Regions from separate parts of the Streptomyces sp. NPDC051921 genome, predicted to be linked through region 2. Evidence: riboswitches for the same ligand, from Rfam matches in the RefSeq annotation. Region 2 holds a riboswitch; the other holds the start of a gene.
The links. Region 2 has a riboswitch for ZMP and ZTP ahead of glyA (serine hydroxymethyltransferase). Riboswitches for the same ligand answer to the same signal wherever they lie in the genome.
Positions count from the first base shown of each region.

Region 1 (15,141 bases), on a different contig from region 2:
GCTCTGGAAACTCGACGGCTTGTCCGAATACGACGTCCGCCGACCTTTGACGGCGACCGGGACCAACCTCCTCGGCCTGGTTAAACACGTGGCCACCGTCGAGGCCAGGTACTTCGGCGAGGTCTTCGACCGCCCTTCCCCGGAACCGCTGTGCCGGTGGCAGGACTCCGACGGCAGCGACCTGTGGGCGACCGAGGACGAGACCCGCGATCACATCATCGGGTTCTACCGGCGCACGTGGGAACACTCGGACGCGACGATCAACGAGCTTTCCCTCGACGCCCCCGGCCACGTGCAGTGGTGGCCGGAAACCTACCCCAACACGAACCTGTTCGCCGTCATGGTCCACGTCCTCGGCGAGTCCAACCGGCATGCCGGGCATGCCGATATCCTGCGAGAGGGCCTCGACGGCCGGACCGGGATGCGCCCCGAACACGAGAAGCAGATCGATGAGGAAGCCCGCGCGGCCTACTGGGCCAAGATCGAGCAGGCCGCCAGATCGGCCGCACCGATCAAGGCTTAGCGGTGTCTCGTGTACTTGATGTTCGTGCGGCACGATTCCGGCCGTGAGTGCTGCTCTATCGGAGCGTCTGGTTCCTGATGAGCTCACCCTGTCCGACGCGAACATGCACGACAGCCTCGCCGTCGAGCCGTTCATCTGCGCCATACCGCCGTCCGGTCTCGCCGGGGACCGCGGTGGCGTCGACCCGTCAAACTCCGCGCGGTCAAGGGTTGCCATATGGGATACCCTCCAAGGCGCTCAGAAGAAACCGAGCTTCTTCGGCGAGTAGCTCACCAGCAGATTCTTCGTCTGCTGGTAGTGGTCCAGCATCATCTTGTGGGTCTCGCGACCCACCCCCGACTGCTTGTAGCCGCCGAAGGCGGCGTGGGCCGGGTAGGCGTGGTAGCAGTTCGTCCAGACGCGGCCGGCCTGGATGGCGCGGCCGGCGCGGTAGGCGGTGGTGGTGTCGCGGGTCCAGACGCCGGCGCCGAGGCCGTAGAGGGTGTCATTGGCCGTGCGGACGGCGTCGTCGAAGTCCGTGAAGGACGTGACGGCGACGACCGGGCCGAAGATCTCCTCCTGGAAGACGCGCATGCGGTTGTCGCCCTCGAAGATCGTGGGCTGGACGTAGTAGCCGCCCGCCAGGTCCCCGCCGTACTCGATGCGCTGGCCACCCGTCAGGATCTTGGCGCCCTCCTGCTGGCCGATCTCCAGGTACGAGAGGATCTTCCTGAGCTGGTCGTCGGAGGCCTGCGCGCCGATCATCGTGTCGGTGTCGAGGGGGTGACCGGGGACGATGCGTTCCGTGCGGGCGATCGCCGCCTCCAGGAACTCGTGGTAGACGCCGCGCTGCACCAGGGCGCGGGAGGGGCACGTGCAGACCTCGCCCTGGTTGAGGGCGAACATGGTGAAGCCCTCCAGCGCCTTGTCGCGGAAGTCGTCGTCCGCCGCCCACACGTCGTCGAAGAAGATGTTCGGCGACTTGCCGCCCAGCTCCAGGGTGACCGGCTTGAGGTTCTCCGCCGCGTACTTCATGATCAGCCGACCGGTCGACGTCTCGCCCGTGAAGGCGATCTTCGCGACGCGGGGCGAGGAGGCGAGGGGTTTGCCAGCCTCCTCGCCGAAGCCGTTGACGATGTTGACCACGCCCGGCGGCAGCAGGTCCGCCACCAGGCTCATCCAGAAGTGGACGGAGGCCGGGGTCTGCTCGGCCGGCTTCAGGACGACCGCGTTGCCCGCGGCGAGGGCGGGCGCCAGCTTCCAGACCGCCATCAGGATGGGGAAGTTCCACGGGATGATCTGCGCGACCACTCCCAGCGGCTCGTGGAAGTGGTACGCGACGGTGTCCTCGTCGATCTCGCTGAGCGCGCCCTCCTGGGCGCGCAGCGCACCCGCGAAGTAGCGGAAGTGGTCGATGGCCAGCGGGATGTCGGCGGCCAGCGTCTCGCGCACCGGCTTGCCGTTCTCCCAGCTCTCCGCGACCGCCAGCGCCTCCAGCGACGCCTCCATCCGGTCCGCGATCCGCAGCAGGACCTGGGCGCGTTCCGCCGGGGCCGTGCGGCCCCAGCCGGGTGCCGCCGCGTGCGCCGCGTCCAGCGCGCGCTCCACGTCCTCCTCGGTGCCGCGGGCCATCTCGGTGAACGGACGCCCGTCGACCGGGCTCGGGTTCTCGAAGTACCGCCCGCGCGCCGGGGCGACGTACTCACCACCGATCCAGTGGTCGTAGCGGGCCTCGTACGACATGGGCGAACCCTCGGCACCGGGTGCGGCGTAACGGGTCATGGGCATGGCCTCCCTCGGACCGCGTCCGGCCGTCCCTGGCCGGCGCTCAGCGGCGAGTGTGGGCCGCCGGACGTTGCAACCCCGTTGCGCCGGATCCCAGTTCGGCGTCGAGGGCGTCGAGCCCCGCCCGTACGGCCGCGGCCCGGTCCGCCGGAACGGCGGAGGCGAGCGCCCGCCAGACCGCCAGGTCGTCCTCGCCCCACGCGCTGTACGCCCAGTCGGCGAGCAGCCCCGGATCGCCCCGGTCCACCAGGGCCGCCCGCAACCGCCCGGCGAGCCGCTCCCGCAGCCGCACCACCCCCGGCGCCCGCGAACCGGGCAGCAGCGGGCCCGCGTACTCGGCGAGGGCGGTGGCGAGCGCGCCCGAGGCCAGCCGCCGGTCCACCGTCGCGAAGTCCGCGTCCACCTCCTCCGTCAGCCGGTACGGGCGCGAGGCCAGCACCTCGGGGCCGAGCAGCCCCCGCAGGCGGGACAGCTCCGCCCGCAGGGTCACCGGAGTCACCGACTCGTCCTCGTAGAGCAGGGTGAGGAGCTCGTCACCGCCCACCCCTTCCGGCCGGTGCGCCAGGACCACCAGGATCTCGCTGTGCCGACGGCTCAGCCGCAGGCGCCGCCCCGCCACGTGCAACAGGGCCTCGTCCCGGCCGAGTGTCGTGAGCCGCGGTCGGCCGCCGGCCGCCGGGGCGGGGGAGACGAGGGCGAGCTGCGACTCGGCGGCCCGTGCCACCGCCTGCACGAACGCCAGGCTGTGCGGATGCGCGAGCCCGTCTCCGCCGGTGATGTCCACCGCCCCCAGGACCCGACCGCTGTGCGGATCGTGCACGGGCGCCGCCGCGCAGGTCCACGCCTGCACCGGTCGCCGGAAGTGCTCCGCCGCACACACCTGCACCGGTCGGCCGACGGCGAGGGCGGTCCCCGGCGCGTTCGTCCCGGCCGCCGTCTCGGACCAGCGCGAGCCGGCGACGAAGTTCATCCCGCCGGCCTTCCGCAGCGTCCCCGGGTGCCCCTCCACCCAGAGCATCCGGCCGGCCGCGTCGCACACCGCGAGCAGATGCTCGCCGTCCCGCGCGTATGCCCCCATCAGCTCGCGGATGACCGGCATCACCGCCGCCAGCGGATGGCCCTCCCTGTGCCCGGCCAGCTCCTCCTCGTCCAGCTCGATGCAGGCCGCGCCGTCCGGGCTCACCCGGGCCCGTACGGAGCGCCGCCACGACTCGGCGACCAGCGGCCGGACGGACGGCGACACCGGCAGCGTGCCCGGACCGCTCCGGCCCCCGCCGCCCGCCGTGAACGCCTCGTGCGCCCGCCGCACCGCCGCCCCGGTCGTGCCTTGCGCCCCGGCCATGCCCTCCGCCCCGGCCATGCCCTCCGCCCCGGCCATGCTCTCCGACACGGCCATGCCCTCCGACACGGCCGGGCCCTCCGACCCGGCCCGGCCCCGCAGCCCGGCCGGCCGGGCCGCGCCGGCCCCACCGGATCGCGCCCCCCGACCGACCGGCGCCCCCGCACCGGCTCCCGCCGTCCCACCGGCGCCCGCCGCCGCACCGGCTCGCGTCGCTGCCGCCCACCCGTCGCTCAACTCGGCCTCCCGGCGAGGTCGTTCGTCACGTGGCCGTCATCGTCGTGCGCGCGCGGCCTGCCGACAAGCCGCCGGGCAGGCCCGCAGGTGCGCCCTGACCGGTACCCGCCCCAGTCCCGTCACGTACAGTGGTGCTCGGGCCGTGACTGGCGCTTGAGGTGGATCACCACCGGGGAGCGGTCCGGCGGACGCGCGTACCCGGCGCGGCCGTGTCGCAGCCGTGCGCCTGGGCGAACCACCGTTCCTCGACGACGCCCAGGAGTGGCCCATGTCCACCAGCACCGCACGCCTCATGGACGGCACCGCGCTCGCCCGCCGCACGGTCGAGGAGACCGCCGTGCGCGCCGCCGAGATCACCCGCCGTACCGGCGTCACCCCCTGCCTCGCGACCGTGCTCGTCGGCGCCGACCCGGCCTCCGTCACGTACGTCAAGATGAAGCAGAACCGCTGCGCGAAGGCCGGAATCCGCTCCCAGCACGTCGAGCTACCCGCCGAGACGACCACCGAGGAGCTCGTCGCGGCGATCACGGCACTCTCCGAGGACCCCGACGTCCACGGCATTTTGCTGCAGCACCCGGTCGGCCCGCACATCGACGAGCGCGCCGCCTTCGAGGCCATCGCCCCGGAGAAGGACGTCGACGGCGTCACGATGGCCTCCTTCGCCGCCATGGGCTTCGGCCTCCCCGGCTTCGAGTCCTGCACCCCTGGCGGCATCATGCGGCTGCTCGACGCGTACGACGTCGAGCTCAGCGGCAAGCGCGCGGTGGTCGTGGGCCGCAGCGCCATCCTCGGCAAGCCGGCCGGCCTGCTGCTCCTCGGCCGCGACGCGACCGTCACCTACTGCCACTCCCGCACCACCGACCTGTCCGCCGCGATCCGCGAGGCCGACATCCTGGTCGCCGCCGTCGGGAAGCCGCAGTTCATCAAGGGCGAGGACATCAAGCCCGGCGCCGTCGTCATCGACGCCGGCTACAACCCCGGCAACGTCGGCGACGTCGACTTCGAGAGCGCCGCCGAGCGCGCCTCCCTCATCACCCCCGTCCCCGGCGGAGTCGGCCCGATGACCATCGCCGTGCTGCTCGCCCAGACCGTCGACGCGGCCGAGCGCCAGCTCGGTCTGTAGGCACAGTTGCGGCGGGCTCCGGGTCTCGTGCGAGCTGCGGGATTGTCACGGTTCTGTACGAGCGGGGCCCAACTCGCCGGTATCGCTCGCCACATCAGCGAAGGCGGGCGACCCTGAATCCCATGCTCCGCCCGTCGACGGAATCCCCGTCCCGCGACGCCCGGCCGCCACGACGGCCGGGCGTCGTCGTCCTGCCGGTCGCCGCCCTCGCCGCGATCCTCGCCCTGTCCGTCGCCGTCACCGCGCACGGCGGTGGCGGTTCGGGCGACGGTGACCTGCGCGCCACGCCGCTCCAGCCGTCCGCCGCCGGGCCCGACACGCCGCAGGACCCGGACGACGGCGCCGGTGAGGGGGCGCGCTCCCGTCCCCGGGGACAGCAGCCCTCCGCCCAGGGCGAGAGCCCCTCGCCGCTGCCCGCGGGCCCGTCCCACCGCACCTCGCCGTCCCGTACGGACCGGGGCCGCACGGACGCGTCGGCCTCGGGCTCGCCCACCGCCTCCGCCGCACCCACGGGCACCGTGCGCCCCCGACCGCGGCCGACCGCGACCCGCCGCGACCCGGCGGCGCAGGCCCGCACGTCGTACGACGCGCTGCGCGTCGGCGACTGCTTCGACATCGACCGCGACGCGCCCGGCACGGTCGTGCGGCGCGGCTGCGACGCGCCGCACGACGCCGAACTCGTCGCCCGGCTCCGGCTCACCGGCCGCTTCGCCGACGACGAGGCGGTCCGGGACGCGGCGGCCGCCCTGTGCCGGGCGCCGCTGCGCGCCAAGGCCGCGGAGCAGCCGCTCGGCACCCGCTGGACGACCTTCGTCCAGTACCCCTACCGCACCAGCTACCTCCTCGGCACGGACACGGTCGCCTGCAGCCTCGCCGTCCCGTCCGGTACGGGACGGAAGCTGACGGCACCCCTGCAGTGACCGCCGCGGGGGCGCGCGGCCAGGATCGGTCCGGCGGGCCGGGGGGTCGGACAGGCCCTGAAGCGCCGAGTGCGTCAGCCGGTGGTCGAGCAGGAGGGCGCGGTCGCCGGCAGACGTCAGGCGGTCGGCGACCGGGGCGAGGCGGCGTGAGACCACCAGCGCGTCGTGGGTGCCCGCCCCCCTCCGCCGGTCCCGCCTACGGCGTCACCGGCACCGCCCCCGCCAGCGCCGCCGCCGGGTCCTTTTCCGCCGGGCCCGCCGGGGTCCAGCGGTCGTGCTCCTTGCGGTACGGCCACCAGTGGCCGTCCTCACCGAGGCGGAGCTGGGTGTCCGTGCCGAGCACCGTCCAGTGCGCGGGGGCGACTCGGTGGAGGGCGGGACGTTCGTCCTCCTCCCAGGACTCCGCGAGTCGCGCCTCGGCGCGGCGGAGCATCTCGGGGCTCGGCGTCCCGTCCCCCTCCAGGACTGCCAGGCCGGCCGTACCGCCGAGGTGCCAGGCTCGTACGGCCAGGTCCAGGTCGGTACGGGTGCGCCCGGAGCCCTCGGCGAGGCGGGCCGCGATCCACGGGGCCGGGGCGCCGGCGGCGAGCCGTACCGCGTCCTGAGCAGCCGTCAGCGGCGGCTCACCGGGCGCGGCCGCGCCGGAGAGCAGCCGGTGGGCCCGCGCCGCCGCGTCCGCGGCGAGGAACTCCAGGGCCGTCGGGTCGATTCCCGGTTCCGGATCGGTCTCCGTGTCCAGGGACGGTGGCTCGCCCGGGGACGCGGGCGGGACCGGCGGGGCCGGCAGCGGCGGCAGGATGTCGCGCGCCGCGAAGGCCTCCGCCGCCGACACGCCCGAGCCGCCCCGCGCGCCGTCGCCCTGGCGCGGCTCGCCGCGGGCCTCCTCGACACCCGCCGCACGCGCCGAGCTGCGTTCCTGCAGCGCCTCGACGATCGCCCGCTCGCCGCGCCCGCGCATCATCAGCAGCACGAACGGGTCCTCGTCGAGCAGCCGCGCCACCTGGTAGCACAGGGCGGCCGTGTGAGGGCAGTGGTCCCAGGCCTCACAGTCGCATTCCGGTTCCAAGTCGCCTATTCCCGGCAGGAGTTCGATACCTGCGGCAGCCGCGTCCTCCACCAGGTGCGGTGGCAGCTCCCGGTCGAGGAGGGCAGCGATGTGCCCCGCGCTGTCGACCGCGAGATCGACGAGCCGGTCCCACTCCTCGTCGGAGAGCTCCTGGAGCAGCACGTCGCTGCGGTGGGCCGTGCCGTCGCGGTCCTGGACCACGGCGGTGATCCGGCCAGGTCGCACGGACACCGCTCCGACCGCTCCGGCCCGCGCGTGTCGCCGCCCGGCCTTCAGCTGCTGTCCGTCGAGCGCCGTGTCCTCGAGGGCTTTCAGCCACGCGCGCCCCCACCAGGTCCGGGCGAAGGACCCGCCCTGTGCCGGCGCCAGCGCCGCGAAGGTCCGCTCCTCGTCGTTCCCGCGCACGTAGCCGTTCTCCTGCTCGTAGCCGTTCTCCTGCCCGTGGCCGTCCTCGTGCCCGTAGTCGGCCTCGTACCCGCTCATCGTCCGCCCTCCCCGCGCAGTCGCACCAGCTCGGCCAGCTCGGCGTCGGTCAGCTCCGTGAGGGCCGACTCGCCCGAGCCGAGCACCGAGTCGGCCAGCGCCCGCTTGCGCTCCAGCATGGCCGCGATCCGGTCCTCGATCGTGCCCTCGGCGATCAGCCGGTGGACCTGCACCGGCTGGGTCTGCCCGATCCGGTACGCCCGGTCGGTGGCCTGCGCCTCGACGGCCGGGTTCCACCAGCGGTCGTAGTGCACGACGTGTCCGGCCCGGGTGAGGTTGAGGCCGGTGCCGGCCGCCTTCAGGGACAGCAGGAAGACCGGGGCCAGGCCGTCCTGGAAGCGCGTGACCATGGCCTCGCGCTCGGCGACCGGCGTGCCGCCGTGCAGGAACTGCGTCGGCACGCCCCGCGCCGCCAGGTGCTCCTCCAACAGGCGTGCCATTGCGACGTACTGCGTGAAGACGAGCACGCTCGCGTCCTCCGCGAGGATCGTGTCGAGGAGCTCGTCGAGCAGCTCCAGCTTGCCCGAACGGCCGGCGATGTGCGGCCGCTCCTCCTTCAGGTACTGCGCCGGGTGGTTGCAGATCTGCTTGAGCCCGGTCAGCAGCTTGACCACCAGGCCGCGCCGCTCCATCCCGTCGGACTCGGCGATGGCGGCGAGCGTCTCGCGCACCACCGCCTCGTAGAGACCCGCCTGTTCCTTCGTGAGTGTGACCGCGTGGTCGGTCTCGGTCTTCGGCGGGAGCTCCGGCGCGATGCCCGGATCCGATTTCCGCCGCCGCAGCAGGAACGGCCCGACGAGCGCGGCGAGTCGCGCCGCCGCGCCCGGATCGGAGCCGCCCTCGACGGCCGAGGCGTACCGCGTGCGGAACGCGCCGAGCCTGCCGAGCAGGCCCGGGGTCGTCCAGTCGAGGATCGCCCACAACTCGGACAGGTTGTTCTCGACGGGCGTGCCCGACAGCGCCACCCGCGCCTTCGACCCGATCGTGCGCAGAGCGCGCGCGGTCGCCGAGTACGGGTTCTTCACGTGCTGCGCCTCGTCCGCGACGACCAGGCCCCACGGCACGCCGGCGAGGCGGGCGGCGTCGAGCCGCATCGTGCCGTACGTGGTGAGGACGAAGCCGCCGTCGACCGATCCGCTGCCGCCCGACGCGCCCACGTCCGGTCCGCCGACGCCCGACTCGCCGTCGATCGGCTCTCCGCCGACCGACTCCGCGGCGGCCGACGCGGCGACGACCGCCCCCGCGTCGGCCGAACCGCCGTCTGCCGGCGCGCCGTTCGTGAGGCCCTCCAGCGTGCGCGACGCGCCGTGGAAGCGCCGCACCGGCGTGCCGGGCGCGAACTTCTCGATCTCGCGCTGCCAGTTGCCCATCAGCGAGGTGGGGCAGACGACCAGGGTCGGTCCGGCCGTGGCGGGGTCGTTCTGCCGGTGGAGGTGGAGTGCGATCAGGGTGATCGTCTTGCCCAGACCCATGTCGTCGGCGAGACAGCCACCGAGTCCGAGCGAGGTCATCCGGTGCAGCCAGCCGAGACCGCGCAGCTGGTAGTCGCGCAGGGTGGCGGCCAGCGCCGGCGGCTGGGCGATCTCCCGTTCGCCGCCCTCGGGGTCGGCGAGCCGTGCTCGCAGCCGCTCCATCCAGCCGGTCGCCTGGACTTCGACGGTTCGGCCGTCGATCTCGGTGGTGCCGGTGAGGACGGCGCCGAGCGCGTCGACCGGGGTGAACGTGCGGTCCTGTCGCTCGCGTGCACGGCGCAGATCGTCCGGGTCGACGAGCACCCACTGGTCGCGCAGCCGTACGAGCGGACGCCCGGCCTCGGCGAGCCGGTCGAGCTCCGCGCGCGTGAGCTCCTCGTCACCGATCGCGAAACGCCAGTTGAAGGCGCACAGGGCGTCGGCGGACATGAAGGACGGCAGGGAGTCGCCCCGGTCACCGGAGCCCGAGCCGGTTCCGGAGCGCCGGCCGGCTCCGGAGCCCCATGCGGAGCCGGAGTCGGAGTCGGAGCCCGATCCCGGTCCGTCCTCGTCGAGCGGTCCGATGACCGCGCGGGCGGTGAGCCGGTGGGCGAGCTCCCGCGGCCAGTGCACCCGCACGCCGCACGCGGCGAGCGCACGGGCGGCCGGGCCGAGGAGTTCGGCGACCTCCTCGTCGGCGAGGTCGACCGCGTCGGGCACGGCGGAGGTGAGCAGGGGGGACAGCGGAGACCAGGCCCGTGCCGCCCGGCGCAGCGCGAGCAGCGCGTCCATCCGGGCCCGCGCGTCGAAGGCGGCGCCGGCCGGAGTCGTCCCCGCCCACACGTCGGCGGCATCCGCGACGAGGGCCGGGTCGGCCGCGCCGTGCATCTGCAGGACGACCCGGAAGGAGGGGGCGTGGGTGTCGTCGGCGTACGTCTTCCCGGCCTCCCCTGCCTCATCGGCAGCCGGGTCAGCATCCTCGGCCTCGCCGGGCCCGTCCGCATCGTCGTGTGCCCCACCGGTCACCAACTCCACGCGCAGCGACAGCCGGACGCCGGCGTCGTGGCCTGCCGCGACGTCCGCCGCCCAGGCGCGCTGGTGGGGGAGGGCCTTCGGCTCGTGACGCTCGTCGGCCGCGAAGGCGGGTCCGCCCGCCGCCAGGGGCGCGGCCGGAGTACGGGGCAGGGTGTCGGCGACGGCGTCGGCGAACGCCCGTAGCAGAAACTCGGGTTCGGGCAGCAGCGGCCCGCCGTCCTCGTCCGGCTCCGGCAGCGGCACGGCGTGGGCCGACGGCGGCATGGAGGCGGCGAGGTCACGCAGCGCGGCCAGCTCCTCCGGTCCGAGGGGCCCGGCCCGCCAGGCGTCGAGATCGGTTGTGGTGAGGCCGGGGAGGAGCAGTCCCCGGGCGACCAGGTCGAGCGAGAACAGGGAGGCCGCCCCCCAGAAGGCCGCCGAGGCCGAGGCGTTCGCGGTGAACCGGGCGCGCGCGAGGACGGGCAGGGCATCCCGTACGGACAACAGGAGCGCGGGCACGGGCGTGGCCCGGAGGTCGTCGCCGACGACCGTCACAGCGGCGAGGGTTCCGCTCTCTGCGGGCCAGGGGGTGCCGGGCGAGACGTCGGGGGAGGTGAGGGGGAAGTCATCCGGCGAGATGTCCGGCGAGATGTGCGGCGAGCTGTTGGGTGAGCTGTTGGGGAAGGCGTCGGTGGAGCAGAAGGCGACCCGGCCCGCGCGGGGCGGGTCGGCGGGCAGGAAGAGGACGGATCGGCGGGCGAGTTCATCGGGGTGGAGCGAGGACGACGACTGCGACGGAGACTGCGACAACGCATTCCTCAAATTTGACTACTGGGCCGAGCGGCCGAGAGTACAGGAAGGCATCCCTTCATGTGGGCATGGGCGGAGTGATCCGTGTCACGCGTCGCCGGAGCGGCGCGCCAAGGCGCGCCAAGGCGCGCCAAGGCGCGCCAAGGGGCGCCAAGGGGCGGCGAGGGAGGGGAGGGAGGGCGAGAGGTGGGGAAGACCCCACCCCCGCCCCCCGGGCGCCCCCCGAGCCGGCCCGGGTGGTGACGCCATGGTCCCGGGCGATCACCGATCCGTACGTTTCATGGAGCCGACGCGGCCCGCGCGACGGCCTCTTCCAGGACACTTCCACGGACCCCGGAGACCGCCATGCCCCAGGCCACCGCGACGCTCACCGTGCCTCCCTCCGCAGCTGACCCGAGTGGACCTCCGAAGCCCGCCCGACGCCGAGGCAAGGGTGTCGCCGGCGCCGGCGGCCACGGCAAGGGCGGCGGCAGCGAGTTCGCCCCGCTCCTGCGGACTGTCAAGGAACAGGGCCTCCTCGACCGCCGCCCCGGCTGGTACGCCCGCGGCATCGTGGTCAACCTCCTGGGCCTGGCCGCCGTCTTCGTCGGCCTCGCGCTCATCGGACCGTCCTGGTGGGCGCTGCCGCTCGCCCTGCCGCTCGCGCTCTTCTCCGCCCGCGCCGCCTTCGTGGGCCACGACGCCGGCCACTCCCAGATCACCGACCACCGCAGGCTCGGCCGGATCCTCCAGCTCGTCCACGCCAATCTGCTCCTGGGCATGAGCCGTGAGTGGTGGAACGACAAGCACAACCGTCACCACGCCAATCCCAACCATCTCGACAAGGACCCGGACGTCGCCGCCGACGTCCTCGTCTTCGCCGCCCACCAGACCGCCGACCGCACGGGACTGCGCCGCTGGCTCACCCGCCACCAGGCCTGGCTCTTCTTCCCGTTGACCACCCTGGAGGGCATCGCGCTCAAGGTGTACGGGATCCAGGCCCTGCTCTCCCGGACCGGCCCCTACCGCACCGGGCGCGAACGCCTCGTCGAAGGAGCCCTGCTCCTCGCTCACCTCGTCGGTTACGCGACCCTGCTGCTCACTCTGCTGACCCCGCTCCAGGCCCTCGTCTTCGCGCTGCTCCACCAGATGCTGCTCGGCGTCCACCTGGGTATGGCCTTCGCGCCGAACCACAAGGGTATGGAGATGCCCGACGCCCACCCGGACGGCGACTCCTGGGGGCACCTGCGCCGCCAGGTCCTGACCTCCCGCAACATCCGCGGCGGGGCCGTCACCGACTGGTTCCTCGGCGGCCTCAACTACCAGGTCGAGCACCACCTCTTCCCGAGCATGCCGAGGCCCCATCTGCGCCTCGCCCAGCCGGCGGTGCGTGCGCACTGCGAGGCGATCGGCATCCCCTACACGGAGACCGGCTTCGTCGACTCCTACCGCCAGGCGCTCGGCCACCTGCACGAGGTGGGGGCCCCGCTGCGGCCGGAGGGCCTCGCGTAGGGTCGGGGGCGCGACATCACCGCAGGAGAGAAGGGGGACTCCACCTCATGAGTGCAGCCACGCCCGAAGGCACCGTCACGACGGTCAGCAGCAACGGCGTCTACTCGTTCACCAAGCCCAACCGGGAGAGCATCACGCTCCTCGCCGGTCTGGGCGTGGAGGGCGACGTGCACGCCGGCGTCACCGTCAAGCACCGTTCCCGGGTGGCCAAGGACCCGACCGTCCCCAACCTGCGTCAGGTGCACCTGATCCACGCGGAACTGTTCGACGACGTGGCCGGCGCCGGTTTCGAGGTCGCTCCGGGCGACCTCGGCGAGAACGTCACCACCCGCGGTATCGACCTGCTCGGCCTGCCGACCGGCACCCGGCTGCACCTCGGCACCGAGGCCGTCGTGGAAGTCACCGGTCTGCGCAACCCGTGTGCGCAGATCGACAACTACCAGCACGGACTGCTCAAGCAGGTCCTCGGCCGTGACGAGAGCGGGCAGGTCGTCCGCAAGGCGGGGATCATGTCCGTCGTGCTGACCGGCGGGGAGGTCCGGCCCGGCGACCCGATCCGCGTCGAGCTGCCGGCGGAGCCGCACCGCCCCCTGGAGATGGTCTGACGGCGCCCGACGTCGGGAACGGAGGGGGCCGTCCGCGCCGACGTCGGGAACGGGCCGGGCCGTCCGCGCCGATGTCGGGAGCGGAGGGGGCCGTCCGCGCCGATGTCGGGAGCGGAGGGGGCCGTCCGCGCCGACGTCGGGAACGGGCAGGGCCGTCCGCGCCGACGTCAGGCACGGACGGGGCCGCCCGCGCCTCAGGCCAGCGCGCAGGAGTTGACCACGTCACCGCCCGCGGGCCGCGCGACCAGCCGGTCCGCGGGCGGCGTCACGTCCGCCTCCACCCACCGCGTCAGCGCGGTGAACGCCGAGCGGTAGCAGGGCAGGATCGGGCGCAGCCGGTCCGGGTAGGTGTCGTACAGACCATCGGTGTGCGTCCCGTCCTGGACGGTGTAGTAGCGGTGCAGCGCACCCCGCCCGCGGGCGTCGATCATCCGGGCGTACACGTCCGAGTCGGTCGCGATCGGCAGCAGGGTGTCCAGGTCGCCGTGCAAGGTGATCAGAGGCTTGCCGATCCGCCCGGTGAGCGCGACCTTCGCCACCGCCTTCCGTACGGAAGCGGGGCGCGCCGCGTATGCGTACGCGGCGTCCGAGGCGCAGGGCGCGAGGATCTGCTCAAGGGTCGAGCCGGCCGTCGATCCGGGGCAGGCCGGGTCGTACGAGGGGTCGAACTCGGCCCGGAAGATCTTCTGCGTGAGGCCCCAGTAGGCCTTGTCGTGGTACGGCCACAGGAAGCGTGACCCGGGCGCGAAGCCGGCCCCGATCAGATCCTCGTCGGTGGCCGTCCCGAAGTGTCGCGCGACCGTGACGGGCAGGCTGGTGAGGAGGTTGGGGCCGCGCGTGCTCCACAGCACGCCCTCCCAGTCCACGCCGCCGTCGTACAGCTCGGGTCGGTTCTCGAGCTGCCAGCGGGTCAGATAGCCGGCGTTGGAGATGCCCGTCATGTACGTGCGCCGCGGGCCCGTGCCGTAGCGCTGCAGCACAGCCCTCTTCGCAGCCCGCGCCAGCTCCGTGACCCGCCGGTTCCACTCGGCGACGGCGTCGCCGGGCTCACGCCCGTCCGTGAAGAAGTCCGGTCCGGTGTTGCCCTTGTCGGTGGCTGCGTAGGCGAAGCCCTGGGCGATCACCTGGTCGGAGATCAGCGCGTCCGTCGAGTACTGACGGCGCGTGCCGGGTGCGCCCGTCACGACCAGGCCGCCGTTCCAGTGGTCGGGCAGCCGGATCACGAACTGGGCGTCGTGGGCCCAGCCGTGGGTGGCGTTCAGCCGCGAGTCGTCCGGGAAGTAGCCGTCGATCTGCACTCCGGGCACCCCCGAGGGGTTGACCGTGCCCTTCGCCGAGAGGCCCGCCTGATCGGCCATGTCGGTGTACGGCGTGCCCGCGAGCCCTGCTGTCGTCAGATCCGTCAGACACGTGGTCTCCTGGTGCGCGGCCCCCGGCACGTCGAGCCGGTGCTGCCGCGCGCAGTGACCGGGCTCGCGCGCCCCGGCGGGAGCGGCCGGGCCGAGGACGGTGAGACCCGTCAGGAGCACGGCGAGCAGGGGAACGCCTCGGGACAGGCGCATGGCGGGCCTCCGATGGGACGACGGTACGGATGGGGGCGCGCCGACGAGCGCGCCGCCACATCCTGTGGGTGCCCCGATCACCAGACCATGGGCCTGCACCACACCTCGGATGTCCTCGCCATGTGGGGCGCGCTCAGCTCGGCCGGACCGCCATCGCGTCCAGCGCCTCCAGGAGCGCGGGCAGCTTCGGGCCTCGGGTCACCGGAAGGACCTCGTGCGGCTCGTCGTCCAGCAGCACGAACGCCATGTCGTCGGTCCGCGCGACCAGCGACCAACCGGGGCCGTCGGCGCGCAGCATGCGGGCCTCGCCCCCGGCGAAGCTCGACCGCACCCGCCCGACCGGCGGCGCCTCCCTCAGGTACCCGCTGAGCTCTTCGAGTGCCCGGCGGACTCCGGTGGACGGGCCGGGGCCGGCGGCGACACCGGCATCCGGGGCCTTCTCGCCCGCGACGACGTCCGTGGGGACCGTTCCTTCCGGGCGGGTGTCCTCGGGGGCCGGGCCTGCGCCCTCCGCCGCCCCGCCGTCCTCGGGCTCGTCCATCTGGGAGCGCCACTCGGCCCACTGGAGCGCCACCATGTCCGCGCCCAGGCGCCGCTGGGCCGGCCCCCACCGCTCGCCGTCCGGCGGCGAGAGGGGGGCCGGATCGCCCTCCTCAGGCTCCGGGTCGTGGGGCGCCGGGAGGCCGGGCGCTGCCGTCGCGACGGCGAGCGGCCAGCCGGGCAGCGCGGTCACGACCGACCGCTCGTCGGGGG
Region 1 is NZ_JBFAXU010000010.1:106,659-121,799, reverse strand. It holds gene AB0M16_RS15760 (DinB family protein) at 1-523, shown strand, start outside; gene AB0M16_RS15755 (aldehyde dehydrogenase family protein) at 761-2,284, opposite strand; gene AB0M16_RS15750 (GAF domain-containing protein) at 2,331-3,677, opposite strand; ZMP/ZTP riboswitch at 3,996-4,102, shown strand; gene AB0M16_RS15745 (tetrahydrofolate dehydrogenase/cyclohydrolase catalytic domain-containing protein) at 4,132-4,986, shown strand; gene AB0M16_RS15740 (hypothetical protein) at 5,109-5,906, shown strand; gene AB0M16_RS15735 (SWF or SNF family helicase) at 6,103-7,455, opposite strand; gene AB0M16_RS15730 (DEAD/DEAH box helicase) at 7,452-10,730, opposite strand; gene AB0M16_RS15725 (acyl-CoA desaturase) at 11,076-12,221, shown strand; gene AB0M16_RS15720 (MOSC domain-containing protein) at 12,269-12,826, shown strand; gene AB0M16_RS15715 (tannase/feruloyl esterase family alpha/beta hydrolase) at 13,021-14,388, opposite strand; gene AB0M16_RS15710 (hypothetical protein) at 14,522-15,141, opposite strand, start outside.
Region 1: it holds a riboswitch for ZMP and ZTP, as region 2 does, so the genes downstream of both, AB0M16_RS15745 (tetrahydrofolate dehydrogenase/cyclohydrolase catalytic domain-containing protein) here and glyA (serine hydroxymethyltransferase) in region 2, are expected to answer to the same signal.

Region 2 (15,141 bases):
AGGGAGTGACGAAGTCCACCATGACCTCGGCGAGGTCGGTCTTCAGGGCGCCGTACATCTTGCCCTCGTAGCTCTTCTCCAGGTCGGCGACCGACGTGTCGGTGAGCACGGACATGATGGTGAGGAGGTTGGAGACGCCGGCCTTGTTCTCCGGGTCGAAGCGGATGACCGTGTCGGTGTCGGTGACCGCGCTCTTGACCTTCTTCGCCGTCGTCTTCGGGTCGTCGAGCAGGTTGATCAGGCCCTTGGGGGTGGACGCCGACTTGCTCATCTTGATCGCCGGGTCCTGCAGGTCGTAGATCTTCGCCGTCTCCTTGAGGATGTACGGCGCCGGGATCGTGAACGTCTGGCCGAAGCGCCCGTTGAAGCGCTCGGCGAGGTCGCGGGTCAGCTCGATGTGCTGGCGCTGGTCCTCGCCGACCGGGACCTGGTGGGCCTGGTAGAGCAGGATGTCGGCGACCTGGAGGATCGGGTACGTGAAGAGGCCGACGGTCGCGCGGTCGGCACCCTGCTTGGCGGACTTGTCCTTGAACTGCGTCATGCGCGAGGCCTCGCCGAAGCCGGTGAGGCAGTTCATGACCCAGCCGAGCTGGGCGTGCTCGGGGACGTGGCTCTGGACGAAGAGGGTGCAGCGCTCCGGGTCGAGGCCCGCGGCGAGCAGCTGGGCGGCGGCGAGCCGGGTGTTGGCGCGCAGCTCGGCCGGGTCCTGCGGGACCGTGATCGCGTGCAGGTCCACGACCATGTAGAAGGCGTCGTGGGATTCCTGCAGAGCCACCCACTGGCGCACGGCGCCGAGGTAGTTGCCGAGGTGGAACGAGCCTGCGGTGGGCTGGATTCCGGAGAGCACACGAGGTCGGTCAGAGGCCATGCTCATCATTCTCTCAGGTGTGGGAACCGATCCCGGACTGCCGGTGTATCAAAGGTGTGGGGACGCGGGAGGGGGGCCTGGTCGAGGACGAGGCCGCGGTGATCGCACGGGTATGCGCCGGGGAGCCGGAGGCGTACGCGGAGCTGGTCCGCGCTCATACGGCGGTGGCGCTGCGGGCGGCGGTGGCCTGTGGGGCGGGGGTGGACGCCGAGGACGTGGTGCAGCAGGCCTTCTTCAAGGCGTATCGCTCGCTGGGGCGGTTCAAGGAGGGGGCGTCGTTCCGGCCGTGGCTGCTCAGCATCATCGCCAATGAGACGAGGAACACACTCCGCTCGGCCGGTCGGCAGCGGGCCGTGGCGGGGCGTGAGGCGGAGCTGCTCGCGGGCGAGCCGCTGATACCGGAGGGCGCGGACCCGGCGGTGGCGGCGGAGGAGGACGAGCGGCGCCGGCGGCTGCGGGCGGCGCTGGACGCTCTGGGTGAGGAGCACCGCCAGGTGGTGGTGCACCGCTATCTGCTGGAGCTGGACGAGGCGGAGACGGCCGAGGCGCTCGGCTGGCCTCGCGGGACGGTGAAGTCCCGGCTGAGCCGGGCGCTGAAGAGGCTGGGGACGGCGCTGAAGGGAGGTGACGAGCATGACTGACGGCGGGAAGCGGGGTCTGGAGGAGGAGCTGCGGGCGCTCGGGCGGGACCTGAGAGTGCCGGACGTGGACGGGGCGACGATGGCCGAGCGGGTGCTCGCGCAGCTCCTGGCCGAGGGGGTGCCCGTCCCGGCGCCGCCGCCCGACCGGTGGCGGTGGCTGCGGCGCCGGTGGAAGGCCCTGGTCGCCTCTCTCTCGGGGCTGCTCATGGTCGTGGTGCTCACTCCCCCGGTGCGGGCGACGGTCGTGGAGTGGCTGGGCTTCGGCGGGGTCGACGTGCGGTACGAGCCGGGGGCGCCGCCCGCGCCGGGCCCGGCGGCCGTCCCGGGCTGCCCGGATCCGGTGCCGCTCGCGGAGGCGGGGCGCAGGGCCGGCTTCGCGCCGCCGGTACCCGGGGCGCTCGGGCCGCCGGACGCGGTGACGGTCACGGGTGCGGAGCCCCGCGGGGTGGTCGGGTTGTGCTGGCGGACGGCGGGCGGCCGCGCGGTGCGGCTGGACGCGTTCCCGGCCCGGCTCGACCTCGGCTTCGCCAAGCTCGTGCGGGTCCAGCCGGAGTGGGTGACGCTGCCGGACGGCACGGAGGCGTACTGGTTCGCCCGTCCGCACGTACTGACCTTCCCGATGACGGACGCCTCGGGAGCGGCGTGGACGCACTCGGTGCGCCCGGCGGGCCCCACGCTCCTGTGGACGAGGGGCGGGGGCGCGCTGACGCTCCGTCTGGAGGGGATACCGGACCGGGCGGAGGCGCTGCGGGTCGCCGCCTCCGTCCGGTGAGTCCGGTGGGACGCCGGGGGGCTCAGACCGGCAGACCGGGCGCCGGGAAGGCGCCCATGAGCTCGGCGACCTCGGCGCGGATCACGGCGAGGGCGTCCTCGTCGCCCTTGCCGGCGGCCGCGACACCCCGGTCGATCCAGTCGGCGACCTGCGCCATGTGGGAGGCGTCGAGGCCTCGGGAGGTGAGGGAGGGGGTGCCGATGCGGACGCCGGAGGGGTCGAAGGGCTTCCGGGGGTCGTAGGGGACGGTGTTGTAGTTGACGACGATCCCGGCCCGGTCGAGGGCCTTGGCGGCGACCTTGCCGGGCACCTCCTTGGGGGTGAGGTCCATGAGGATCAGGTGGTTGTCGGTGCCGCCGGAGACCAGGTCGAAGCCGCGGGCGAGGAGTGCCTCGGCGAGGGCCCGGGCGTTGGCGACGACCGCGTGGGCGTAGTCGCGGAAGGAGGGCTGGGCCGCCTCGCGCAGGGCGACGGCGATGGCCGCGGTGGTCTGGTTGTGCGGGCCGCCCTGGAGGCCGGGGAAGACGGCCTTGTCGAGGGCCTTGGCGTGCTCCTCGCGGGACATCAGCATGGCGCCGCGCGGGCCGCGGAGGGTCTTGTGGGTGGTCGTGGAGATCACGTCGACGTGCGGCACCGGGGAGGGGTGGGCGCCGCCCGCGATGAGGCCGGCGATGTGGGCGACGTCGGCGACGAGCACGGCGCCGGCCTCACGGGCGATCTCGCCGAAGGCGGCGAAGTCGATGGTGCGGGGCAGCGCGGTGCCGCCGCAGAAGATCACCTTCGGGCGTTCGGCGAGGGCGAGCTCGCGGACCTGGTCGAAGTCGATGAGCCCGGTGTCCTTGCGCACGCCGTACTGGACGCCGCGGAACCAGGTGCCGGTGGCGGAGACGCCCCAGCCGTGGGTGAGGTGGCCGCCCATGGGCAGGGCCATGCCCATCACGGTGTCGCCGGGCTGGGCGAAGGCGAGGTAGACGGCCAGGTTGGCCGGGGAGCCCGAGTAGGGCTGCACGTTGGCGTGGTCGACACCGAAGAGGGCCTTGGCGCGCTCGACGGCGAGGGTCTCGACCTGGTCGATGTTCTGCTGGCCCTCGTAGTAGCGGCGGCTGGGGTAGCCCTCGCTGTACTTGTTCTGCAGCACGGTGCCGGAGGCTTCGAGGACGGCGGCGGAGACGTAGTTCTCGCTGGGGATGAGCCGCAGGGTCTCGGCCTGGAGCCGTTCCTCGGCGCCGACGAGCGCGGCGAGTTCGGGGTCGGTCGCCGAGAGCGCGGGGTGGTGCGCGGGAAGGTCCGCGTGCTGGGCGGGAAGTTCGGGGTGCTGGCTGGGAAGGGTCATGGCGTCCTCCGGGCAGGGGCCCCGGTGCGGCTGCCTGGCGGCACCACACGGGACCTGGTCGGTCGTCCCGTGATGCCCAGGCGGGCGGCACCTCGTGTGGTCTGCCGCGCACGGCTCCCCCGGGGTCGCTTCCCCGTTCGCCAGTCGCCGCGCGTGTTTCCAGACTAGCGGGCGCGCCGACACGTAGGTTTCCCCGTCCGGCATCCGAGCGACGATAAGAAAAGGGAGCCACACCCGCCCCAGGCCGCAGGACGAACGGAGATCCCGTGTCGAGAACGCAAGACGAGATCGCTGCCGCGGACGCGCACAGCGCCCACAACTACCACCCCCTTCCCGTGGTCGTCGCCTCCGCCGAGGGGGCGTGGATGACCGATGTCGAGGGCCGCCGCTTCCTCGACATGCTCGCCGGCTATTCGGCGCTCAACTTCGGCCACGGCAACCGGCGCCTCCTCGATGCCGCGCGGGCGCAGCTGGAGCGGGTGACGCTCACCTCGCGCGCCTTCCACCACGACCGCTTCGGGGAGTTCTGCACCCGCCTGGCCGAGCTGTGCGGCAAGGAGATGGTGCTGCCGATGAACACCGGCGCGGAGGCGGTGGAGACGGCGGTGAAGACCGCCCGGAAGTGGGGGTACGAGGTGAAGGGCGTGCCGGACGGGCACGCGAAGATCGTGGTCGCGGGCAACAACTTCCACGGCCGCACCACGACGATCGTCAGCTTCTCCACGGACCACGAGGCCCGCGACCACTACGGCCCCTACACGCCGGGCTTCGAGATCGTGCCGTACGGGGACCTGACCGCCCTGGAGACTGCGGTCACCGAGAACACGGTGGCGGTGCTCCTCGAACCGATCCAGGGCGAGGCGGGGGTCCTCGTGCCCCCGCCCGGATACCTGCGCGGGGTACGGGAGCTGACGGCCCGGCGGAACGTGCTGTTCATGGCGGACGAGATCCAGTCGGGCCTGGGCCGTACCGGCAAGACCTTCGCCTGCGAGCACGAGGACGTGGTGCCGGACGTCTACATCCTGGGCAAGGCGCTCGGCGGCGGTGTGGTGCCGGTGTCGGCGGTGGTCGCGGACCGGGACGTCCTCGGCGTGTTCCGTCCGGGCGAACACGGCTCGACCTTCGGCGGCAACCCGCTGGCCTGTGCGGTGGCCCTGGAGGTCATCGCGATGCTGCGGACCGGGGAGTACCAGCAGCGGGCGGCCGAGCTCGGCGAGCACCTGCACGCGGAACTGGGTCTGCTCGTGGGCGGCGGCGCGGTGGAGGCGGTCCGCGGGCGCGGCCTGTGGGCGGGCGTCGACATCGTCCCGGAGAAGGGCACGGGCCGGCAGATCTCGGAGAAGCTGATGGAGCGCGGCGTCCTGGTGAAGGACACCCATGGCTCGACGATCCGGATCGCCCCGCCGCTGGTCATCGGCAAGGAGGACCTGGACTGGGGGCTCGAGCAGCTGAGGGCGGTGCTCTCCGACTGACGGCCCCACAGCCGGGCGCACCGGGGTGTCGCCCAGGAGACCGACGGTCCGGGGCGACGCCAGCAGACCAACGGTCCGGGGCGACGCCAGCAGACCAACGGTCCGGGGCGACGCCAGCAGACCAACGGTCCGGGGCGACTCCCGAGACCGACGGTCCGGGCTGCCGCCCAGGAGACCCGACGGGTTCGCAGGAGAAGGGTCCGGCCGGCCTGGTCGGCCGGGCCCTTCCCCCTCCGGCGAGGGGGAGCGCGCGGGTCCGTTTCACGGGGTGCGGGAGTGGCCGAGTGCACCCATTGACACCCCAGTTGGTCTAGGCCAACGATGGCCGCCATGTCGAGACCCCGTCTGCGTCGCGCGCTGCGCGGCGCGCTCGCCGCACTCGTCCCCGTCGCGCTGCTCGGCGCGTTCGCCGGTTCCGCCCACGCCGCCCCGCGGGCGGCCTGGCCCGAGCCCGTCCCGGTCGTCTCCCACGTCGAGACCACCGACCCCGTCGTCTTCATCACCATCGACGACGGCTGGTACCACGACCCGGCCGCCGCGAGGCTGCTGCTCGACCGGCGGGTGCCCGCCTCGCTCTTCCTGCTGCCGGGCGCCTACTCGTACGACGAGGGCTACTTCCACACGCTGCTCGACCAGGGCCGCTCCCGGGTCGAGAACCACACGGTCGGCCACCCCGACCTGACGACCCTGGACGCCGCCGGCCGGCGGGCCGAGGTCTGCGGCGCACGCGACGCGCACCTCGCCGAGTTCGGCGACGGCCCCCGGCTGCTGCGCCCGCCGTACGGCACGTAAGACGCGACGACCCGGACCACCGCCCGCGCCTGCGGCGCCGAGGCGCTGGTGACCTGGACGCACGACCTGACCACCTGGGGCCCGTGGACCCCGCCGGCACCGAGCCTCAAGGCGGGCGACATCATCCTGCTGCACTTCAACGAAACGATCGAGCAGGACCTGAGGCGGGCGCTCGACCTCGCGGACGCGGCGGGTCTGAAGCCCGCACCGCTGCGGGACTACGTCGCGGATCAGCGCGGGGCGGACCGCCGCCCCGGCGTCGCCCGCAGGCCCAGCTCCCGGACCGTCGCCGTCGCCGTCGCTGTCGCTGTCGCCGTCAGAGGATGACGTGCGGGACGAAGCGGGCGTACTCGTCCGTGATCGGGCCCGCCGACTCCCTGATCCCGAGCCCCGCCGCCTCGTCCCCGACGGTCCACGCGCCGAGCACCACCCGGTTGCCGTCGAAATCGGGCAGCGGAGCCGACTCCTGGTAGCAGCAGGGCTCGTCGTCGCGCCGGGGCACCGGGGCGGCGCCCGGCTCGTGGATCGTGACGCCCGCGCCCTCGCGCCCGAGCAGCGGCTTGGAGACGTAACCGGGGCCGTCGGCGGCGGCGAGCTCGCGCGGGCCGTCGAGGTAGGCGGGGAGCAGGTTGGGGTGCCCGGGGTACAGCTCCCAGAGGAGGGCGAGGAGCGCCTTGTTGGAGAGCAGCATCTTCCAGGCGGGCTCGATCCAGCAGGTGGTGCCCGTGCCGCCGCCGTTGTCGAGGGTGTCGAGGACGTGGGGCCCGAAGCGGTCGGTGGTGAGCCACTCCCACGGGTAGAGCTTGAAGCAGGCGCGGATGAAGCGGAGCCGGTCGTCCACGAAGCGCCCGGAGATCCGGTCCCAGCCGATCCGCTCCACCGACAGCGCCTCCGTGGCGAGACCGGCCTGCTGGGCGGTCTCGCGCAGGTACGCGACGGTCATCAGGTCCTCGCCGAGCTCGTCGCCGTCGGAGTGGACGAAGTGGACGGGGCTGCCGGGCGGCAGCAGGTGCGCCTGGCGCCGCCAGGCGTCGACGAGCCGCTCGTGCAGGGAGTTCCACTGGTCGGCGCCGGGGAAGCGCTCCTCCATCCAGAACCACTGCGGGCTCGCGGCCTCCACGAGGGAGGTGGGGGTGTCGGCGTTGTACTCCAACATCTTGGCCGGCCCCGTGCCGTCGTACCGGAGGTCGAACCGCCCGTAGAGAGTGGGCAGTTCCTCCCGGCGGTGCCAGGCCTCGGCGACCCGCGCCCGGAGCCGGGGGTCGGTGATCCCGAGCTCCGCGAACCGGTCCTTCTCCACGATGTGCGCGGCGGCCGCCAGGCACATGGCGTGCAGTTCCTCGACGACCTCTTCCAGCGCCTCGACCTCGGGGAGGGTGAAGGAGTAGTAGGCGCTCTCGTCCCAGTAGGGGCGCAGCGAGTCGTCGGGGTAGCGGGTCAGCGGGTAGATCAGGCCCTGCTCCTCGACCGTCCGCTGCCAGCCGGGGCGGGGCTCGATGGTGTGGCGCTCCATGGGGCGGTTCAGCCGCCGGAGGAGGAGTGGTGGCCGCCGAAGCCACCGCTGTCGACGGCGGACCTGTCGAAGCTGCCGCCGCTGACCGAGCCGTCGCGGGAGGAGCCGCCGTAGTAGTAGCGGCCGCCGCTGTGGGAGGAGCCGTCGCTGCTGCCGCCGGACTCGCACTTGTAGTCCGGGAGTTCCTTGTACGTCATCGGGTCGATGCACCGGCGGTCGGGCTCGGAGCCGCACGCGGTCAGCGTCGCCGCGAGCATGCTCACGCCGCCGAGTATCACCGTGCCGGACCTCAGTCTGCGCATCGCCTGTCCTCCCCTGTCCGTACGGCGCCGACCCGCGCCTGCTTGCGACCGCACAGTGTAGGCCCGGCCTGAACGCGTGGCCGATCCCCGTCGCACTAGAGTCCCTTTCGTGCTTCTTGGGATGTTGTGCGCACTGGGTTCCGCTTTCTGCTTCGGCGCCGCTTCGGTGCTCCAGGCGATGGGCGCCAGGGCCGCCGAGCCCGGAACGGGCGGCGGGGTCGACGTCACGCTGATGTGGCGGGCGCTGCGGCAGTGGCGGTACGTGGCCGGGCTCGGCCTGGACGGGCTCGGCTTCGTGCTCCAGATCGTCGCGCTGCGGACACTGCCGATCTACGCGGTCGGGGCGGCGCTCGCGGCGAGCCTCGCCGTGACGGCGGTGATCGCCTCACGGGTGCTCAGGGTCCGGCTGCGCCGGATCGAATGGGCGGCCGTCGGTCTGGTGTGCCTCGGGCTCGCCATGCTGGCTCTCGCCTCCGGCAAGGAGGGCCACGAGGACGTCGGGGCGGGCCTGGAGTGGGGGCTGCTCGTCGCGGCCTTCGGCGTCCTGCTGGTCGGGGCGGCGGCGGGTCGCCTGCCCGAGCGGCCCCGGGCCCTGGCGCTCGGCCTCGCGGGCGGCGTGGGCTTCGGGGTCGTGGAGGTCGCCGTGCGTCTGATCGACTCGGCGGACCTCACGGACCCCGCGCTCTACGCCCTCCTCGTGGGCGGTGGCGCGGCGTTCCTCCTGTACACCTCCGCCCTCCACAGCGGCTCGGTCACCACCGCGACGGCCGGGCTCGTGCTCGGCGAGACGATCGGCCCGGCGATCGTCGGCGTCGTCTGGCTCGGCGACCGCACGCGCGAGGGCCTCTCCTGGCTGGCCTTCCTCGGTTTCGCCATCGCGGTGGCGGGGTCCTTGACCCTGGCCCGCTTCGGCGAGGCGCCGTCGACGGCGCGGACCGTCGAGACGGTGGAGACCGACTGAGCGCGGCGCCCACCGCGCGCGGTGGCGGGCGGCGGGCGGCGGGTCTACGGGAGGACGCGGGACAGCGCCTCCAGGACGCCTGACCAGGCGCTGTCCGGCGGGGTCGCGTAGCCGACGACCAGGGCGTCCCTGGTGGGCGGGGTGGAGGGGTGGCGGAAGGCGTCGAGGCCGGTGAGGGCCAGCCCCTGGAAGGCGGCAGAGCGGACGACCGCGGCCTCGGTGCCGGCCGGCAGGTCGAGGACCGCGTGGAGGCCGGCCGCGATGCCGCTGACCCGCGTCTCCGGCGAGCGCGTGGCCACGGCCGCGACCAGCTGGTCGCGGCGGCGCCGGTAGCGCAGACGCATGGCACGCACGTGGCGGTCGTACGCGCCCGACCGGAGGAACTCCGCGAAGGTCAGCTGGTCCGTGACGCTCGACACCCAGTCGACCGCCCCCTTCGCCGCCGCCACCTCGTCCACCAGGTGCTCCGGCAACACCATCCACGCCAGCCGCAGCCCCGGCGCGAGGGACTTGCTCGCGGTGCCCATGTAGACGACCCGTTCCGGGTCGAGGCCCTGGAGCGCGCCGACCGGCTGCCGGTCGTAGCGGAACTCCCCGTCGTAGTCGTCCTCCAGGATCAGCCCCCCGGCGGCCCTCGCCCAGTCGACGGCGGCCGCCCGCCGGTCGGGCCGCAGCGCGCCGCCCATGGGGAACTGGTGGGCGGGGGTCATGAGGACCGCTCCGACCCCTCCGCCCAGCGACCCCAACTCCTCCGTCCGCGTGCCCCTTTCATCGAACGGCAGGGCCGGGATCCGCAGGCCCGCGCGTTCGAGCAGCGCCCAGTGGATGTCGAGGCCGTACGACTCCACGGCCACCTCCCGCACCCCCCGAGCCCGCAGCACTTGCCCCATCAGCATCAGGCCGTGCACGAACCCCGAGCAGATCATGATGCGTTCGGGTCGCGCGTACACGCCCCGCGCCCGCGCCAGGTACTCGGCGAGGACGGTGCGCAGTTCGATCCGGCCACGCGGATCGCCGTACCCGAAGGCCTCGTTGGGTGCCGTCATCAGCGCCTTGCGGGCCGCCTTGAGCCAGTCGGCGCGCGGGAAGGAGGCCAGGTCGGGCGTGCCGGGCCGCAGGTTGTACGTCGGCTTCCCGGTCGCGGCCGGGGCGCCGGCGACCCGGCTCGGCGCCGTACGGCGGCGCGGTGCGGACCGCGGGGCCACCCGCGTGCCGGAGCCCTGCCGTGCCGTGAGCCACCCCTCGGCGACGAGTTCCGCGTACGCGTCGGCGACCGTGTTGCGGGCCACTCCCAGGTCGGCGGCGAGGGAACGCGAGGACGGCAGCCGGGTCCCGGCCGCCAGCCGCCCGCTGCGCACGGCCTCGCGCAGGGCGTCCATCAGCCCGTTGCGGAGGCCCTTCCCGGAGAGCTCCAGATGCAGATCGGCACCGAAAGTGGCCCAGTCATTCGCCATGAGAATGGACCATACCCGGGCGCCATCCGAACCGTACGGTGATCACCATGACGCTCACCGAGACGGCTTCCCCCGCCACCCCCACCGCCTACGCAGCGGAGCACGCGCCCCGGCTCGCGTTCGCCGAGAAGCACCCCGAGTTCTACAAGGCCATGATCGGTCTGGAGATCGCCGCGGCGAAGCACGTCGACCCGACCCTCTACGAGCTGATCAAGATCCGCGCCTCGCAGATCAACAACTGCGGCTTCTGCCTGGACATGCACACCAAGGACGCGCTCGCGGCCGGCGAGACCGTGCAGCGGATCGTCCAGCTGTCCGCCTGGCGCGAGTCGCGGCACTTCTACACGGAGCGCGAGCTGGCCGCCCTCGCCCTGACCGAGGCGGTCACCGTCCTCACCGACGGCTTCGTGCCCGACGAGGTGTACGCGGAGGCCGCCGCGCAGTTCGACGAGACCGAGCTCGCGCACGTCATCGGCGCGATCACGGTGATCAACTCCTGGAACCGGATCGGCGTCACCTGCCGCTTCACCCCGGGCCACTACACCCCCGGGGCGTACAAGCGGTGAGCGGCGACGTGAGCCCGGCCGAGCGGCTGCGCGCCCTGCACGACACGCGGCCCGGCGGCCGCCCCCTCGTGCTGCCCGGCCCGTGGGACGCCGCCACCGCCCGTGTCTTCGAGGAGGCCGGCTTCCCGGCCCTGGCCACCCCGAGCGCGGGCGTCGCCGCCGCGCTCGGGTACGCGGACGGGCAGACCCCGGCCGTCGAGATGTTCGCGGCGGTGGCGCGGATCGTCCGGGCCGTCTCCGTACCGGTCACCGCCGATCTCGAGGACGGCTACGGCCTGTCGGCGAAGGAACTGGTCGCGCGGGTCCTGGAGACCGGGGCGGTCGGCCTCAACCTGGAGGACTCCGAACGCGGCACGCACCGCCTGCGCGATCCGCGCGAGCACGCCGAACGCATCGCGGCGGTACGGGAGGCGGCGGGGCCCGCGCTTTTCGTCAACGCGCGCGTGGACACGTACCTCCACGGCGGGACGCCCGACGAGGCCGCCGAACGCGCCCGCCGGTACACGGCGGCGGGCGCGGACTGCGTCTTCCCGATCCTCGCGCCGGCCGAGGACCTCCCCCGGCTCCGCGCGGCGGGCGTCGAGGGCCCGCTCAACTTCCTGGCCCGGCCCGGCGATCCTTCGCACGCCGAGCTCGGCCGGCTCGGTGCGACCCGGATCACCTTCGGGCACGGACTGCACGCCCGCGCGCTGAGCGAGGTCGGCGAACTGGCCCGTCAGCTCCTCACGGCCTGACCGGTCACGACCGGGCCGGTCACGGCCTGACCCGTCACGACCGGGCCGGTCACGGCCGGGCCGGTCACGGCCGGGCCGGTCACGGCTCGAAGAACTCCAGGGCCGTGTCCAGCGTCTTCCGCTGCTCGGGCCAGGCGCTCTCGGGCCCGGCGGCGAGCACCGCGTACTGCCTCCCGTCACCGCCGACGAAGGCCCGGTCGACGACCTTCCGGCGCCCCTCGGTGCGGTCGTAGGCGTAGACCAGCTCGACGGAGTCGTCGCCCGGCCCGGTCCGCGCGAGGCTGATCTCGCTGTAGCCGGGGTTCTGTGCCGCGAGGTCCCGCGAGGTCAGCCGCAGCGCCTCGTAGGGGGTGATCCCCGGCTCGTCGAGGGGATAGACCTGCACCAGGCTGAGGCCGTCGGGCGCGTTGTAGAAGACGCTCTTCCCGGAGGTGGTGCGGTTCCATCCCTCGGGTACGGCGAGGGCGAAGCCGCTCTCCTCGACGAGCCGGAACCCGGCGGGAGGGGCGCCGGCCGAGGGCGACGGGGAGCCCGACGCCGTTCCGGAGGGCGTCCCGTCCGTCCCGGACGCCGAGCCCGAGGTCGACGCGGACACGCTGGGCGCCGCCGTCGGGCCCCGGCCCGTACCGCCGTCGTTCCCGTCCCTTCCCCACAGGAACCAGCCGCCGACGGACCCGGCGACGAGCACGGCCACGACGACTCCGGCGATCACGGCGTTCCGCCGCCCCGCCCCCGGGCTCCCCGGCGCCCCGGGCGGCGCCTGCGGAGGCATGGGCGGCACGGGCGGCACGGGCACCGCCGGCACCGGCCCGTATCCGGGGACGGCCCCCGGATACGGCACCGGGCCGAGACCCGTTCCCGGAGCCGGTACGGGGCCGGTCCCTGTTCCCGGCCCCGCCGCGCCCGGCCCCTCGGAGCCGGGCGGCGGCGGGGCCGGCACACCGCCGCCGGGCGGCGCCGCACCCGGGCCGGACCCCGCCGGAGGCCGTGCCGGACCCGTCTCCCAGCTCTGCTTCTCGTCGTTCCACCACGCTCCGCCGCCCCCGTCACGGCTCATCTCATCCTCCGAGCAGCACGCCGACGGCCTGGCCGACGGCTGCGGCCGAGGCGAAGATGCCGGTGACGGCGCCCGCGTCGGCCAGGGCCTGGCGCAGGCGGGTGAGGCGGCCGGGACCGGCGGCGCCCGTGCCCTGGATCTCGTCCTCCGCGTCGGAGAGTTCGGCGTCGAGCGCGGTCGTCTGCTCCGAGGCGACGATGCGGGTCAGGTCGGCGCGCAGCTCGCGGACGGCCCGGAGGAGCTCCTCCTGGCGCGGGTCGCGGGCGGGCTCGGAGCCCCGCACCGTGTACGACACCGTGTTGTGGTCGCCGATGGTGACGTTGCCACCGGCGTTGCTGACGTGGATGCCGCCGGCCGCCGGGTTCACGGGATTCTGGTTCTCAGCCACGGTCGCCTCCGGTCTTCGTCGTGGTGAAGGTCTTGCTGCTGACGGTGTTGTGATCGCCGATGGTGACGTTCCCCCTGGTGCCCTCGATGAACGTGGCGCCCTCGGCGATGTGGACGATCTTCTGCTCGAACTCGGCCGTCTCGTATCCGGCCTGACGCAGCGCCACGGTCACGCCGTTCGTGACCCGGTCCTGGATGCTCTTCAGGTAGCGGCTGACGTCCATCTCCTGGAAGAGGGAGGCCTTGTCGTCGGAGCCGAGCTCGCGCACGGAGTGCAGCGGGCCCTCGGGCAGCGCGCCCGCGTACCCCTCGGTGGAGAGCCGCCAGCCGTGACCGAAGGCCTGCCACACGGTGACCATGGCCTGCCCGGCGGACCGCGGGGTCTGCCCGAGGGCCTGGACGGCCCGGCCGAAGTGGTGGTTGTGGCGGTAGCGGTGGGCGTTCCGGTCGGCGTACCGGAACAGTTCGGCCACCGGCCGCAGCACGTGCGGGGCGACCTCCAGCATCAGCATGCCGCCCTGGGTGTGCACGCGGACGAAGACGGTGGTGACGATCTCCTCGCCCCAGCCGCCGACCCTGATCCGCAGGAAGTGGCGGCGGGTCTCGCCGCCCTCCTCGATCGCGCCGGAGCGGTGCCGCTCGAAGCCCTCGGGCGTGTACGGGGCGGCCGCGCGGCTCGGCAGTCCGTCGACGGGCAGGAAGACGACCTCGTCCGTCTCCAGGTGGCGCAACCGGTCCCGTACGCCCGCCTGGAGCTCCGGCGAGCCGTGCGGGGAGGGCAGGCGCAGCGCCTCCACGAGCGGGACGATGTGCCGCATGATCGCGCTGTTGTCGAGCGGCTCGGGCGCGCCGCCGTCCAGGTCCTTGCGGGGCCGGAGCTCGACGGAGAGCGACCACGGCTCGTGCGGTTCACCCGCGCCGCAGAACGGGTTTTCGGAGCGGTACATCACCAGCCGCGCGTGCTGTTCGACCCGGATCCGGTCGCGCAGCCGCCGGTAGCGGGCCCCCTGGGCCCGTTCGGCGGGGTCGCCCTGGAGGTCCGCGAAGCGGTCGCGGTGGAGTTCTCTGGTGAGCGCCCGGGCGAACTGGCCGTGCTGCGCGCCCACCGCGGCGGCGATGAGGAACGGCACCGCGAGGGTGATCCAGACCTCGAGGGAGCCGATGCCCGACCCCGCGGTGCTGTCGAGCAGGAGAGCGGTGAGTGCGTTCGGGTTGCCGTAGCCCAGGTACTCCGAGAGGAGCCACCAGTCGCCCACCTCCTGCCCGAAGGCGGCGGACACCAGCATCACGACGTTCATGAACAGCATCAGCCGGGCGTACCAGCGCAGCAGGAAGGTGGGGACGGCGCGGTACCAGGGCGCGCGGCGCGCGCCGCCGCGGATCCAGCGGGCGACGGCGAGCAGGACGAAGGGCACGGCCAGGAGCATGACAAGGCCCTGGGTGAGGGCGAAGGAGACGACCCAGAGGCCGAGGACAGCGGCCGACCAGCCGAGTTCGATGCGGCGGGCGCGCAGGGCGTGGGCCAGGACGCGGGCCGCGTCGACGCCGAGCGACGGTGCGGCGACGCGTTCCTCGTGGACGTAGAGCTGCTCGATGACGGCGTCGCGGAAGGTCTCGTCGAGGTAGGTGCCGGCACAGAGCAGCCGGGTGGCCTCGCTCGTGGCGGGATTGCCGCGGGCCGCGGCGGGCGACGGACCGGGTTGCTGCGGTAAGAAGGGCGGCGACTGCGTCAATTGATCCCCCGAAGTACCGAACTACGCGTGGATTCCGCCGAGTTGACGGGAACCGGGGGGACAGCATAGAACGCACGGCACCCCCGGCCGAAGGGGCCGGGGGTGCCGTGTGCGTACTGCGGTGGCCGCGGGAGCCGCGGGACCACGGGCGCTCCGGGACTACGAGAGTCCCGGGAGCCGCGGGACTCAGATGAGGCCGAGCTCGCGGACCGCGTCGCGCTCCTCCGACAGCTCCTTGACGGAGGCGTCGATGCGGGCGCGGGAGAACTCGTTGATCTCCAGGCCCTGGACGATCTCGTACGCGCCGTCCTTGCAGGTGACGGGGAAGGAGGAGATCAGGCCCTCCGGGACGCCGTAGGAGCCGTCGGACGGGACACCCATGGAGGTCCAGTCGCCCTCGGCGGTGCCGTTGACCCACGTGTGGACGTGGTCGATGGCGGCGTTCGCGGCGGAGGCGGCGGAGGACGCGCCACGGGCGTCGATGATCGCGGCGCCGCGCTTGGCGACGGTCGGGATGAAGGTGTCGGCCAGCCACGCCTGGTCGTTCACGGCCTCG
Region 2 is NZ_JBFAXU010000001.1:458,562-473,702, reverse strand. It holds gene trpS (tryptophan--tRNA ligase) at 1-868, opposite strand, end outside; gene AB0M16_RS02300 (RNA polymerase sigma factor) at 925-1,509, shown strand; gene AB0M16_RS02295 (hypothetical protein) at 1,502-2,281, shown strand; gene glyA (serine hydroxymethyltransferase) at 2,304-3,614, opposite strand; ZMP/ZTP riboswitch at 3,682-3,772, opposite strand; gene rocD (ornithine--oxo-acid transaminase) at 3,881-5,086, shown strand; gene AB0M16_RS02280 (polysaccharide deacetylase family protein) at 5,417-5,878, shown strand; gene AB0M16_RS02275 (hypothetical protein) at 5,927-6,205, shown strand; gene AB0M16_RS02270 (glutathionylspermidine synthase family protein) at 6,195-7,391, opposite strand; gene AB0M16_RS02265 (hypothetical protein) at 7,400-7,693, opposite strand; gene AB0M16_RS02260 (hypothetical protein) at 7,815-8,654, shown strand; gene AB0M16_RS02255 (PLP-dependent aminotransferase family protein) at 8,699-10,108, opposite strand; gene AB0M16_RS02250 (carboxymuconolactone decarboxylase family protein) at 10,156-10,674, shown strand; gene AB0M16_RS02245 (isocitrate lyase/phosphoenolpyruvate mutase family protein) at 10,683-11,408, shown strand; gene AB0M16_RS02240 (hypothetical protein) at 11,488-12,120, opposite strand; gene AB0M16_RS02235 (hypothetical protein) at 12,467-12,853, opposite strand; gene AB0M16_RS02230 (hypothetical protein) at 12,846-14,585, opposite strand; gene AB0M16_RS02225 (malate dehydrogenase) at 14,772-15,141, opposite strand, start outside.